One region of the Rhizobium sp. 01N48 genome, then DNA from elsewhere that is predicted to be linked to it. Evidence: predicted binding sites of a transcription regulator. Region 1 holds the regulator's gene; each other region holds the start of a gene.
What was found. Region 1 encodes LexA, which represses DNA repair genes until DNA is damaged. Its sites were predicted from a motif close to TGTTCNNNNTGTGTTCNG; they were not measured.
Positions count from the first base shown of each region.

Region 1 (4,841 bases):
TGACATCAGGGCCGATCGTGCCGCTCTTGACCGGCAGGTCGACTGTTTTCTCACCGAGTTTCAGTGTTGCGCTTTGATCCGTCATTCTGATCCTCCAAACTGGCGGTTGGCGCCTTAAAAGCGCCATAGGGTTAAGCGTCGTCTGCGATAGCTATATGATCGCGCGCCTAATGCCAAGTTACCGTGATGCCATTTTGTGCATCGCAGTATCAACTTTTAAGCACTCCAGCGATGTCGTCTCCGCATAGCGGAAGTCAATGATAAACCTGACATTTTTGATGGTTTTATTTCCCGTTTGAATTCAAACGATTATAGTTGCGTTTAGGCTCCGCTGGCCTCATTCTGATTGCAGTTCAGGGTGGCTTTCGGGTGTCGTTGCATGCCGGAGTTGAATGCCAGTCACGTCGTTTTGATGCCACCCGAAGCGGCGCAAATTGCCAATTTGCCGGCCGTAACAGGGCAAAATGCCCGTGCCATAATGACGCGCGCGCCATTGACGCAGTCGACCTCGGGTTTTCTGAGTCGCACAAGTCGCCAAATCCACCGTCAGGCAGCCGTCGCAGCACAAGCGTTCAGCACCGAATTCGACCACGGCCGCCTTTTCCTGGCGTCGCCCGTCTTCCTCGGGGCGGGCGCCATCGCCTGGTTCCGGCTCGCCGTGGATATCCCGCCCTTGCGGCTCCTTGCCTGGGCTATCCTCTTCGGTTTCGTCTTCGTCTTGGCGGGCTCCGCGCGCGTCGCGACACGCCGTGTGGCGATCTCAGGCCTGCTTGTCGTCCTCGGCATGTTCGCGGCGCAGCTCGAGACCTGGCGGGCTGATACCGTCGTTCTCGATACAGCGGTGACGACGACAGTGACCGGCCGCGTGGAACGGCGCGAGGGCGATGATAATGGGCGCTGGCGCTATATCGTCAGGGTAACGCGCACAGACGAGCCCACGCTCAAGCGTCCGCCGCAGCAGGTCTCGCTCGTCGCGCGTGCAGGAGAGCCCGTCGCGGTCGGCGGATGGTTGACCGGCCGTGTGCGCCTGACGCCGCCGGCAGGACCGGCACTGCCCGAACTCAACGATTTCGCCTTCTCTGCCTATTTCGACGGCATCGGCGCCAACGGCTTCTTCTACGGCATCCCGCAGCCCGTCCCATCGCGGACGGATATCGCCGATCTCTCTGCCGTCGATCGCGCCATGGAATGGCTCTAAGGCCTGCGCAGCAGCATTGGCGACCGCATCCGCAGCATCCTGCCTGGCGATACCGGCGCCTTCGCAGCTTCGCTGGTCACCGACGAGAGACGTGCCATCTCCAACGAGACGACGGAGGCGCTGCGCCAATCCGGCCTCGCGCATATCGTGGCGATCTCGGGCCTCAACATGGCTCTGTCGGCCGGCATCTGTTTTGTCGGGCTGCGCCTGTTCTTCGGCCTCTTCCCCGGGTTTGCGCAGGCCTATCCGACCAAGAAGCTCGCCGCCGGCAGCGCGCTTCTGGCGCTGACGGCCTATTACATGATCTCGGGCTTTGCCGTCTCCGCCGAGCGCGCCTTCATCATGATGGCGATCATGCTGGTCGCGGTGCTGTTCGATCGCCCCTCGATTAGCCTGCGCAACATCGCGCTCTCGGCGCTGCTGATCATCCTGATGTCCCCTTCGGAGGTGCTGGGCCCCAGCTTCCAGATGTCCTACGCGGCGACGCTCGCGCTGGTCGCGGGCTTTGCCGTTTGGACCAGGAGGCGCCACCGCGAGAGCGTTTTTCTTACGCATCCCACCATAAAGCCGGTCATGGCCACGTTCCGCTTCTTCGGCGGCATCGCGCTGACCTCGATGATCGGCGGCTTCTCGACAGCGCTGTTCTCGATCGAACATTTTCACCGGCTGAGCGGCTACGGACTACCGGCCAACCTGCTCGCCATGCCGGTCATCTCCTTCATCGTCATGCCCTTCGGAATGCTTGCGATGTTGGCGACGCCCTTTGGCCTGGATGCGCCGCTGTGGAAGGTCGCCGGCTTCGGGCTGGATCTGGTGATCGACATCGCCAAGATGGTGTCCGGTTGGGGCGGCAGTGTCGACATCGGGCGGATACCCGAATGGTATTTCGCGATCGCCGTGCTCGGCTTTCTCATATGGGGGCTGATGCGCACACGCCTGCGATGGATCGGCGCTGCGGTTGCCACGATCGCAACCCTCGTCGTCATCCTGCTCCCGGCAGCACCTGCGCCCGAACTCGTCGTCTCCGAGGACGGAAGCCTCGTGGCAGCAGTCACAGGCGACAGCCTCGCCAGCAACCGCGAACGGCCGCCCGACTTCATCTTCGGCCAATGGCAACGCGCGCTCGCCATCGAAGACCACAAGCCGCCCGACATCCTCGACGGCGAGGCCTTGCCCATTCCGAGAAGGGGCGAGCCAAGGCCAAGACTGACATTGAAACAACAACGCGAAGCCCGCGCTATGATGCGCGCTGCAGCGGCTTCGACGAACGACAGTGCCTTCCGGTGCCTGAAGACCGCGTGGTGCATAACAGCGCTCGACAGCGGCTACATCATCGCGACGCTCGAAAACGCCGCCTATCTCGGTCCCGCCTGCGACGTGGCCGATATCGTCATCACGCCGGTGCGCCTCCGCCAGGCGACGTGCCGCTCCGGCGCCATGTTATTGACCGGCGAAACTCTCAGGCGATCGGGCGCCGTCGAAATCCGTATCGACGATCAGGGCACTCCCGTCGTCAAGACCGCTTATGCACGCCTCGCTCGCCCCTGGATGCGCCATCGCGCCTATGACTGGCGCAACGACAACTTCAGCGACGACCTGTCACCAACTGGTGACGTCACCACTCAGTGATATCGGCGAATGAGCCCGACGAGCTTGCCCTGAACCTTGACGCGGTCAGGCCCGAAAATGCGCGTTTCGTAAGCCGGGTTGGCGGCCTCAAGCGCGATCGACGCGCCCTTGCGGCGGAAGCGCTTCAGCGTTGCCTCTTCGTCATCGACAAGCGCCACGACGATATCGCCGGGGTTGGCCGTGTTGCCGTTGCGGATGATGACGGTGTCGCCGTCGAAAATGCCGGCTTCGATCATCGAGTCGCCCTTGACCTCGAGCGCGTAATGCTCGCCGGAGCCGAGCATGTCGGCGGGGACGGTGATGTCGTGGGTGTTGTTCTGGATCGCCGAGATCGGCACACCGGCGGCGATGCGGCCCATGACGGGAACGGAAGCCGAGTTGCCGTTGTCGGCGCTCGGCGCGGCCTTCGGGGCAGGGGCTGCGGCCACCGGCTGCGGCTTTCCGAGGCTGCCTTCGATGACGCTCGGCGAGAAGCCACGTCGTGGCTGCAGGCTCGGATTATAGGCTTCCGGCAGCTTGATGACCTCGAGCGCGCGCGCCCGGTTCGGCAGCCGGCGAATGAAGCCGCGCTCTTCCAGAGCGGTGATCAGGCGGTGAATGCCGGATTTTGATGCGAGATCGAGTGCATCCTTCATTTCGTCGAAGGAAGGCGGAACGCCCGACTCTTTCATCCGCTCATGAATGAACAGAAGCAGTTCTTGTTGCTTGCGTGTCAGCATCGAAATGAACCCCAGAGTCGTGAAACAAAGCCAGAACGGACACTATATGTTCCATATGTGTTCCGCAAGTGCCTAAATTTTCGTAAAACTTGGCTCGGAATCGTCGCGATTTTACACTTCATTCGATTTAACCGCGCTCGCCTCTTGCATTGTGGCGAAAGCCAGCGCACATCTCTGCCGATTTCGGGAGGATTTGCCGATGAGTGACCCCCATCCCCTGGACCACGTGGTGCTGCCGGTCGTCAATATCGAGATGGCGCGCGACCGCCTGGGCAAACTCGGCTTCACCTTCGCCGCCGATGCGCGGCACCCGTTTGGCACCGAAAACGCCTGCGTCTTCTTCGCCGACAAAACCTATCTCGAACCGCTCGGCATCGCCAGTCTGGAGACCTACGAGGAGGCCATCGGCGACGGCAACGTCTTCACCGCCCGCGACCGCGCCTTTCGCTTCCGCTGCGGCGACGACGGCCTGTCGGCGATCGTCTTCGGCACGCCGGATGCCGACGGCGATCACGCCCGCTACCTCGCCGATGGCATGAGTGGCGGCGAGATGCTGGAGTTCGCCCGGCAGATGAAGATGCCGGACGGTTCCGAGGCGACCGCGGCGTTCCGCCTGGCTTTCGCGGCAGATCTGCGAGCGCCCGATTTCTTCCTCTTCGCCTGCCAGCGCGTCAACCCACTGCCCAGCGACCGCAAGGCGTTGGAAACGCATAAGAATGGCGTCTTGGGCATCCTGTCGATCGTGCTCTCTTCCTCCGATCCCAAAGCGTTCGCACCGCTGTTGCAGCTGGCCTCGGATGCGCAGGCGACCCGCGAGGAGGCCTTCGGTGTCAGCCTCGATGCCGGCAACGCCCGTATCAATATCCTGTCGCCGGATGGCTTGAACGCTTACTACGATCCCTCCGAGCCCAAGGCCGATCGCGGTCTGCGCGGCGCGGCGATTGTCTTTTCCGTTGCCGATCTCGCCGTGACAGAGGCGCATTTGGCTGCTAACGGGATCACCTATACACGCAAGAACAATCGAATTCTGGTGAAGGCAGCGCCCGGCCAGGGCGCGCTCTTCGCCTTCGAGGAGAAACGATGACTGAAACCAATTCCGAAGTGGCCRTCGGCGAAGGCACCGGCCGTGTGGTGTTTTCCAACACCGGCAAGCTGTCGCTGATCGCCGGCCCGTGCCAGATGGAAAGCCGCGACCATGCCTTCATGATCGCCGGCACGCTGAAGGAGCTTTGCGACAAGCTCGGCATCGGCCTTGTCTACAAGTCCTCCTTCGACAAGGCCAACCGCACGTCGCT
Region 1 is NZ_JBFTQT010000007.1:142,600-147,440, forward strand. It holds gene gltA (citrate synthase) at 1-85, opposite strand, end outside; partial or broken gene AC1DOG_RS15355 (ComEC/Rec2 family competence protein) at 413-2,827, shown strand; gene lexA (transcriptional repressor LexA) at 2,821-3,546, opposite strand; gene AC1DOG_RS15365 (VOC family protein) at 3,746-4,630, shown strand; gene kdsA (3-deoxy-8-phosphooctulonate synthase) at 4,627-4,841, shown strand, end outside.

Region 2 (4,841 bases), on a different contig from region 1:
GAGGAACTCGGCGCCCAGCGGCTGGTCCACGGCCTGCTCGGCGATCAGCCGATCACCGCAGTGCTGGCGCCCGATATCGACATTCCCGCCGAACTGCGCCTGACCATCGCGCCCGAAAAGCTGCATTTCTTTGCGGCCGACACAGGCAAGCGCATCGTCGCCGCCGACACCGATGGCGCATCTAAGCCCGCCATGGCTGCCCAGCCCGCTTGACGATAGCGCCCGCGTTAGGCGGGCGTTGCATTATCGCGACACTCGTTACAACTTTAGCGAATGTTTGAACGGCTCCGTGAGGACTCTCTGATATCCCCCACACTAGGGGATAGCCTATACTCAGGGGGTTCTGGTGGCATCACTGCATCTTATGTTCGCGAGCGCGATGGCCTTGGCCGCCCGCTCCATGCCCGACATCGTGGCATTGCCGCGCGGCAAGTCCTTCGTCGCGCATTCGAGCGATCTCATCGCCATGAAACCGACGCCGATCAATCCGGACTGGATTGTCGCCGGCGATCCGCAGGCGCGCACCGGCGAGCACTCGCGCGGCCACGACGATGCCGCGCTGACGGCGATATGGGACTGCACGGCGGGAGAGTTCCGCTGGTTCTTCGGCTGGGACGAGACGGTGATGATCCTCGAGGGCGAGGTTCACATCACCGCCGACGACGGCACCGAGCGCATGCTGCGCGCCGGCGACGTCGCCTTCTTCGCCGGCGGCACCTGGGCCAGCTGGCGGGTCGACAATTACGTCCGCAAGGTCGCCTTCCTGCGCAAGCCATTCCCCAAGCCCGTGGCGCTCGCCTATCGCCTGCGCAACCTGCTGCGCGGCAGCGGTCAACAGGGCATCGCGGCCTGAAACACGGCTAGAGTTGAAGCCTGAAGGGAACGCCGGCCAATTGCGCCGGCGCACCGCACAAAAGCCGTCCATTGACCGTTGCGTTCGCGCCCTCTGCGGCCTACATCTGTCCGGCAATCGCTAAGGGACAGAAATGGCCAAGATCAAGAACGTAGCGGTCCAGATGGACCATGTCGCCTCCATCAATATCGCGGGCGACTCCACCTTCGCCATGAGCCTCGAGGCGCAGACCCGCGGCTACAAGCTCTTCCACTATACGCCCGACCGCCTGAGCTTCCTCGACGGCAAGCTCTACGCTTCCGTCGAGCCGATGACGCTGCGCGACATCAAGGGCGACCATTTCGATCTCGGCGCGCCCGAGCGCGTCGACCTGTCGACCATGGATGTGATCCTGCTCCGCCAGGACCCGCCCTTCGACATGTCCTACATCACCTCGACGCATCTCTTGGAGCGCATCCACCCGAAGACGCTGGTCGTCAACGACCCGGCCTGGGTGCGTAATTCGCCGGAGAAGATCTTCGTCACCGAATTCTCCGACCTGATGCCGCGGACGCTGATCACCAAGGATCCCGCCGAAATCCGCCGCTTCCGCGACGAAATGGGCGACATCATCCTGAAGCCGCTCTACGGCAATGGCGGCGCCGGCGTCTTCCATTCGACCAAGGACGACCGCAACCTCTCCTCACTGCTCGAAATGTTCGGCCAGCTCTTCCGCGAGCCCTACATCGCCCAGCAATATCTGCCTGACGTGCGCAAGGGCGACAAGCGCATCATCCTCGTCGACGGCGAACCCGTCGGCGCCATCAACCGCGTTCCGGCCGAGCACGACAGCCGCTCCAACATGCACGTCGGTGGCCGCGCCGAGGCGACCGAGCTCACTGCCCGCGAAAAGGAAATCTGCGCCCGCATCGGCCCCGCGCTTCGCGAGCGAGGCTTCCTGCTGGTCGGCATCGACGTCATCGGCGACTACATGACCGAGATCAACGTCACGTCACCGACCGGCATCCGCGAAGTCAAGAAATTCGGCGGCGCCGATATCGCCAGCCTCTTGTGGGATGCGATCGAGCGCAAGCGCGCGTAAGGTGGGCTATGGGGCGGGCGGCGACGTCTGGCGCCAGCAATGGCGCCTGCTGTAAGCGCGGCCGCCCCACGCTCTACCGTCATGCTCGGCCTTGTGCCGAGCATCTGCTGAGCATCCAACTTGCTCGACCTGAGTGGATAGCTTGCACGCCGCCTGCAGCAAGTGCCGCGCAAGCCCTCCCCACCTTTGTTCCACCCATACAACCCACCACAACCGCCCCACATCAATGGCGCGCAATTGTTCATTTATTGTTCTTGTTTCATTCCAATTTCTATGTCAGATTGCAATCCGCGACCATGATGGGTCGCGGTTTCAGGTGCAAGGGGTTGCACCATAGGGGATCTGGGCCAAGGGGTTGGGCATGGTGGCGCGCGTCAGCACGGTTGCATTCCAGGGCATAGAAGGGGTTCCGGTCGAGGTTCAGGTCATGGTCGCGCCCGGCAAGCTGATCACCCAGATCGTCGGCCTGCCCGACAAGGCGGTGGCCGAAAGTCGCGAGCGGGTGCATGCGGCACTCCACGCCTCCGGCCTGGCGCTCCCCGCCAAGCGCATCACCGTCAACCTCGCCCCCGCCGATCTCCCCAAGGAAGGCAGTCATTTCGACTTGCCGATCGCGCTCGGCCTGATGGCCGCCCTCGGCGCCATTCCTGGTGATGCGCTCTCGGGCTATGTCGTCATCGGCGAGCTCAATCTCGACGGCACGATCGCTGCCGTCACCGGCGCGCTGCCGGCCGCAATCGGCGCCAATGCCATGGGCAAAGGCCTGATCTGCCCGGCCGAAAGCGGCCCCGAGGCTGCCTGGGCCGGCGCCGAGCTCGATATCCTGGCGCCCCGCAGCCTGATCGCCCTCGCCAACCATTTCCGCGGCACCCAGGTGCTCTCGCGTCCCGAGCCGTCGATCCGCGCCACCGCCGCCAATCTTCCCGACCTCGCCGACATCAAGGGCCAGGAGAGCGCCAAGCGGGCGCTGGAGGTGGCGGCCGCCGGCGGGCACAATCTGTTGATGGTCGGACCTCCCGGTTCCGGCAAGTCGATGCTCGCCGCTCGTCTCCCGTCGATCCTGCCGCCGCTTTCGGCCGCCGAGCTGCTCGAGGTCTCGATGATCCATTCGATCGCCGGCCAGCTCTCCGGCGGCAAGCTTTCCGACCGCCGGCCGTTTCGCACCCCGCATCACTCCGCCACCATGGCGGCCCTTGTCGGCGGCGGTTTCCGGGCTCGTCCAGGCGAGGCGTCGCTTGCCCATCACGGCGTGCTCTTCTTGGACGAATTTCCGGAATTTTCGCCGCAGGCGCTGGATGCGCTGCGCCAGCCGCTGGAAACCGGCGAATGCATCATTGCGCGGGCCAATCACCGCGTCAGCTATCCCGCCACCATCCAGCTGGTGGCGGCCATGAACCCCTGCCGCTGCGGCATGGCGGGTGAGCCCGGTCATAGCTGCGCCCGTGGCCCGCGCTGCATGGCTGATTACCAGGCCCGCATCTCTGGCCCGTTGATGGACCGCATCGATATCAGGATCGACGTCCCCGCAGTCTCCGCCTTCGATCTGATCCGCCCGGCGCCGGCCGAAAAGAGCGCCGACGTCGCCCGCCGTGTCGCCCGCGCCCGTGATCTGCAGCGAGACCGCTTCCGCGCCGCCGGCCTCGGCGAGACCGGCACCAACGCCCGCTGCTCCACCGCGATGATCGAGACCTACGCGGCCCCCGATGCATCCGGCCTGCAGCTTTTGCGCGACGCCGCCGAAAAGATGAAGTTCTCCGCCCGTGGCTACCACCGCGTCCTCAAGGTCGCCCGTACGCTCGCCGACCTCGACGGCCAGGAGATGGTCGGCCGCATCCACTTGGCCGAGGCTATCTCCTACCGCATGGCGGGCGAGCGGCTGACGGCGGTGGCGTGAAGGGGAGGGGCTAGCGAAAGCGGATGGGCCGTCGGCGGGCCGACGCTGGCTTGGCCGAGAAGAGTCCGGTGCATCAGGTCTCGCGCGGCGCGCCGACCTCGTAGCTCTGGAGCTTGCGGTCATGAATGCGGAGTGCTGGCCATGCGGCGCGCCAGTCGCTCAGGTGCGCGGTTTGAAAGTGGCGATCGAGCGAGGCTTGGTCGCGCCAGCGTTCTGTAACGTGAATGAGGCCGGGCTCGAGCACGTCCTCGGCGTAGGAATAATCCAGGCAGCCGTCTTCGGCGCGGCTCATCTCCACCATGCGCTGCATCACGGGGCGTGCGAGCGCGAGGTTTTCGTGGGGGAGGCGGATGGTTCCGACGATCAGCAGCATGGGGTGACTTGCTTACGGTAAGAGCTTGGTGCGGGATTGCAGACAGTGGAAAGGGCGCCGAAGCGCCCTTTTGATAACGAAGTAAAGCGTGAAGTGCGGATGCTGGGAACCGCGACACGCTTCAGCCTAATCCTCAGCCGCCGAGGCCTTCGAACAGCGCCGTCGAGAGGTAGCGTTCGGCGAACGACGGGATGATCACAACGATGTTCTTACCGGCGTTTTCCTCGCGGGAGCCGATCTTGATCGCGGCGGCCAGCGCTGCACCCGAAGAGATGCCGACGGGCACGCCTTCGAGGCGGGCGACGTGGCGGGCGGTTTCGAGCGCGGTCGCGCTGTTGATGGTGACGACCTCGTCATAGATGTGGGTGTCGAGGATGGCGGGCGCGAAGCCGGCGCCGATGCCCTGAATCTTGTGCGGACCCGGCTGGCCACCGGAAAGAACCGGGGATTCCTCGGGCTCGACGGCGATCACCTTGATCTCCGGCTTCTTCGACTTCAGCACCTGGCCGGCGCCGGTAATCGTGCCGCCGGTGCCGATGCCCGACACCAGGATATCGACCGTCCCATCCGTGTCGTTCCAGATTTCTTCGGCCGTCGTCTTGCGATGAATCTCGGGGTTGGCGGGGTTTTCGAACTGCTG
Region 2 is NZ_JBFTQT010000006.1:265,140-269,980, forward strand. It holds gene AC1DOG_RS14520 (sn-glycerol-3-phosphate import ATP-binding protein UgpC) at 1-213, shown strand, start outside; gene AC1DOG_RS14525 (cupin domain-containing protein) at 365-853, shown strand; gene gshB (glutathione synthase) at 987-1,934, shown strand; gene AC1DOG_RS14535 (YifB family Mg chelatase-like AAA ATPase) at 2,296-3,828, shown strand; gene AC1DOG_RS14540 (putative quinol monooxygenase) at 3,902-4,201, opposite strand; gene cysK (cysteine synthase A) at 4,335-4,841, opposite strand, start outside.
Region 2: AC1DOG_RS14535 (YifB family Mg chelatase-like AAA ATPase) is a predicted target of LexA. The motif match lies at 2,173-2,190, and genes of this name have one in related genera.

Region 3 (4,841 bases), on a different contig from region 1:
AAAGCGAACCTTCTCGCTTTCGCTCGTGGCCGGAGTCATCGCCACGGGGCAGGTGACGAGAGAGAGCTTCAGGTACCCTTTCCAGTAGTATTTCGGAGCCATTTGACGTCTCCTCAGCTAGCTTTGCGCTGCGGTGCAGCCTTGGCGGCGGTAGACTTCGCTGTCGTCCCGCGCGCGGCGCGCTGCCTTCCGGTACCAGTGTTGGCATTGGCCGCGGTGCGTTTCGGTTTGTCCGCAGCCGCCTTCATCATGCCAGCACTTTCCCGTAGAGCAGCCAGCAGATCGTTGGGCTTCGAGACCTCCACCTTCTTCTGCTTCGGAAGCGACCTGCCTTCGAGCTTGGCCTTCACCAGATCGGCGAGCGCGGCTTCGTAACGGTCATCGAACGTTGCCGGATCGAACTCGCCCTTCTTGGTGCTGATGATGTGCTTGGCGAGATCGAGCATCTCCCCCTGGATCTTGATTTTGGGCATCTCCTCGAACGCCTTGGCGCTCGACCGAACCTCGTAGTCGTAATTCAGGGTGGTTGCGATCAGCCCCTTGCCCTGGGGGCGTATCAGGACAGTGCGCATCCTCCGGAACAGGACGGTGCGGGCGATGGCCGCCACATTCGACTTCTTCATGCCGTCGCGCAGGGCCGCGAAGGCGTCTCCGCCCATCTTGTCCGGTGTGAGATAGTAGGGCTTGTCGAAATAGACGTCGTCGACGTCGGAGCGGGGAATGAATGCCTCGATCTCGAGAGTCTTGTTGCTTTCGGGGATAGCGGCGGCCACTTCCTCGGGATCGATGATGATGTATTGCCCGTTCTCGATCTCGAAGCCCTTGGTCTGCGCCTCTTTCTCAACGCGCGCTTCAGTTTCGCTGTCCACGAAGACACGGTTGACGCGGTTGCCGGTGGCTGTGTTGATGGTGTTGAAGGTGATCCGGTCGGAGGTGGATGCGGCGGTGTACAGCGCCACCCCACAAGTGACTTCGCCGAACTTAATGAAGCCCTTCCACTGCGCACGTTGTCCTGAGGCCATGACGAATACTCCGAATCACTACTACCCGACTCAAAGACGTGTCAGGGTGATTCGTTCCGACTTGAAACGAATCATTTTTCAATGGCTTACGGAATCTCCCTCAGAGATTGATTTTGTCTTCTATATTGGTCACATTCCCCTTCAATTCAGGGCATGCCACTCTCAATGTGAACGGTTCATTCGGGCTCTCCGGAACGAGCCGGTTGTTCGTGTCCTCCGCACCCTGCGGATTGCGTCGAGCCGAAGGGTTCCCAACAAGCCCGTTTAGCATCGGTGAGAAGGCGGCCGTCGCTCTTATATTAAGTGCCATCTAATCGACCGGGCCAAGGCAAGGAAACCTGGTCTGGCACCTGTCCCCGTCCGGACCATTCATCCGCTCGCATCCCAGAGCCGCCTGCCGTCTGAGCCTCGCGAATGACAGGGACGCCCCATGAATCTTGACCAGCACCGCCCTGTCATAACTCCCCCCTCAGTCCGCAGGCCCGACACTCGACGTCGATGATCGCTACCTGGACATCCTTCAATTTCGGTCCAGGCGAGTTGTCCGCCGCTACTCGTCGTCTTCTCAATCGCTTCTCCTGCACTCGACGTAGGGTCTGACGGCGGCCCCCGTTGGATGGGAAATCCACCGACAAGCGGACGACGCGGATAAAAATATTTTCGATGCCGTCGGCCAGCTACACCCCAGCCTACCTTTCTGATTCGTCAGACTCTTTTCGATGTCGCTCATGTAGCAGGAATAGATTCCTCAATTTCGGGCATCTTGACGGCGCCGAGGATAGGGAACAGAAAGAGAACAATCAAGTTTTCCAGCGACATGATGTCGTCCTGTCCACCACGATTTCAAAGGATTCGTGAATGTCTTCGGCTGCGCGCGAGCTAGCCATCGCCGAATTGCGCGAACGCATCTCCGCTTTGGAGGTGCGCGTCGCGAAGCACAGTGCCTGCCTGCCGTTTGGCATGTCGAGTATCGATTCCGTTCTTCCCGGAGGCGGGCTTGCTTTCGGTGCTCTGCACGAAATCGCAGGCGGAGGATCAGGCACGGTTGACGGCGCTGCATCGGCGCTTTTCGCGGCGGGGATTGCCGCCCGGACGAAGGGCCCCGTCGTGTGGTGCATGACGCGACCCGACCTCTTTTTCCCGGCGCTCGCGCAGGCCGGCCTGCATCCGAAGCGGGTCGTCTTCGTCGAAGGCGACAAGGAGGAGGACGTTCTCGCCTCCATGGAGGAGGCGCTTGCCTACGGCGGCCTCGGCGCAGTCGTGGGAGAGCTGGTCCGCCTGCCGATGGTCGCATCGCGGCGTCTGCAGCTTGCGGCCGAAAAGACCGGGACGATGGGGATCGTGGTCCGGCGATGGCGAAGACAGACGGAAGCAAACGACTTCGGCCAGCCGACAGCGAGCACAACGAGATGGAGGGTGAGCGTGCTTCCGTCGGAAGAGCTGCCAGTTCCCGGCGTCGGCCGGGAACGTTGGTTTCTGGAACTGATGCGAGTGAAAGCGGGGGAGTGTGCCGAGTTTTGCGTAGGAGCATGTGATGAGCAGGGTCGTATCGATATTTCTTCCGGATCTGCCGACCGATCGGATTCGCCGCGACGATCCGTCCATTCCTGACGATCAGCCGATCGCAGTCATCGCAAAAAGCGGCTCGAAGCGCTGGGTCTCGTCTGCCGACGCCGCCGCGAAGAAGGTCGGCGTCCGGGTCGGTATGCCCGCCGCCAAAGCCCAAGCGCTCTTTCGCGGCTTGAAGCTCGTCGACGCCGATCCGGCCGCGGACGCCGACACCCTGGAGCGGATCGCGCTCTGGGCGCTCGAGTACTACTCGCCGATCGTCGCTGTCGACGGTACCGATGGGCTGGTTCTCGATACCGAGGGCGCCGATCACCTGCAAGGCGGCGAGCAGCCCATGGTGACGAAGATCTTCAACAGCTTCCACGCGAAGAAGCTGACGGCCCGTGTCGCCATCGCCGATACCTGGGGTGCCGCCCATGCCTGCGCGCGGGCGATCAGGCGGGAGACGGTGATCGTGCCGTCTGGCGAGACTTTCCGCGCCGTCGAGAAGTTGCCAATCTCGCTGCTGCGGCTGCCGGAAAAGACCGTCACCGAGCTGCGCGTGCTCGGGTTTCAGACGATCGGTGAATTGTCCGCGACACCGCGCGCCCCGCTCGCGCTGCGTTTCGGCCCTGAAGTCGGCCGCCGCCTCGATCAGATGCGTGGCTTGAAGCCGGAGCCGATCGATCCGATCCGAACGGCCGAGATCGTTGAGGTTTCCCGCAACTTTCAGGAGCCTATCGGAGCTGCCGAGACCATAGACAAGTATGTCGCCCGCCTCGTCGTCGAGCTCGTCGGCGAACTCGAGAAGCGGGGCCTCGGCGTCCGGCGAACGGATCTCATCGTCTACAAGGTCGACAACACGATGCAGGCGATCCGCGCGGGCACCGCCAAGCCGGCCAGAAACGTTCCCTGGCTGACGAAGCTGTTCAAGGATCGCACCGAGAAGATCGATCCCGGCTTCGGCATCGAGAAGTTGACGCTCGTCGCGGTGGCTTCGGAGCCGCTCGAAGAAGAGCAGCGGTCGTCTTCTCTCGTTGAAGACGAAACCACAGATATAACCCCGCTCATCGACATTTTCGGGAATCGCGGCCAGCGCGTGTTCCGCGCCGCTCCCGTCGCCTCGGATGTCCCCGAGCGGAGCGTACGGCGCATCTCGGCGGTCGCGGAGCAGACAGAGGCTTCATGGGTCGGTCACTGGCGGCGGCCTGTCAGGCTTCTTCCTCATCCCGAGGTGATCGAAGCGATTGCCCTGATGCCGGACCACCCTCCACGCAGCGTCACCTGGCGGGGCACCCGTCACAAAGTCGTCCGTGCAGACGGCCCCGAACGCATTTTCGGAGAATGGTGGCGACGCCCCGCCGAGCTGGAAGCGGTGCGCGACTACTTCATGATCGAGAACGAGCGCGGCGAACGGTTTTGGATCTTCCGAGCCGGCGATGGCGTCGATCTGGGGACGGGTTCGCACAAATGGTTCATGCACGGGCTGTTCGCATGAGGTACGCCGAGCTCCAGACAACCACCCACTTCAGCTTCCTGCGCGGTGCGAGCAGCGCAGACGATCTGTTCGCGACCGCGAAGGAGATGGGCGTCGAGGCGCTCGGAATCGTCGACCGCAACTCCCTTGCCGGCATCGTCCGGGCGCTGGAAGCGTCGCGGGCGACGGGCCTGCGTCTCGTCGTCGGCTGTCGGCTCGACCTGCAGGACGGAATGTCAATCCTCGTCTATCCCACCGATAAGGCAGCCTACTCACGCCTGACCCGGTTGATTACGCTCGGCAAGGGCAGGGGTGGCAAGAACAACTGCATCCTTCATTGGGACGACTTGCCGCTCTATGCAGAAGGCCTGATCGGCATTCTCGTCCCCGACATGCCTGACGACCTTTGCGCAGTTCACCTGCGACGGATGAAGGATACCTTCGGCGAGCGCGCATACATTTCCCTCTGTCTCCGGCGTCGTCCGAACGATCAGCTCCGCCTTCATGAACTGTCGAATATGGCGACGCGCCACAAGGTCAAGACGGTCGTCACCAACGACGTCCTCTTCCATGAGCCTTCCCGCCGCCAGCTTCAGGACGTCGTGACCTGCATTCGGGAAGGCACGACGATCGACGAGGTCGGCTTCGACCGCGAAAGGTTCGCCGACCGCTATTTGAAACCTCCGGAAGAGATGGAGCGCCTGTTCGGCCGCTATCCGGAAGCGCTTGCCAGGACAATGGAGATTGTCGACCGCTGCAAGTTCTCCCTCGAAGAGCTGACTTACGAGTATCCG
Region 3 is NZ_JBFTQT010000004.1:311,454-316,294, forward strand. It holds gene ku (non-homologous end joining protein Ku) at 1-102, opposite strand, end outside; gene ku (non-homologous end joining protein Ku) at 114-1,022, opposite strand; gene AC1DOG_RS10745 (ImuA family protein) at 1,881-2,633, shown strand; gene AC1DOG_RS10750 (Y-family DNA polymerase) at 2,557-4,068, shown strand; gene AC1DOG_RS10755 (error-prone DNA polymerase) at 4,065-4,841, shown strand, end outside.
Region 3: AC1DOG_RS10745 (ImuA family protein) is a predicted target of LexA. The motif match lies at 1,804-1,821, and genes of this name have one in related genera.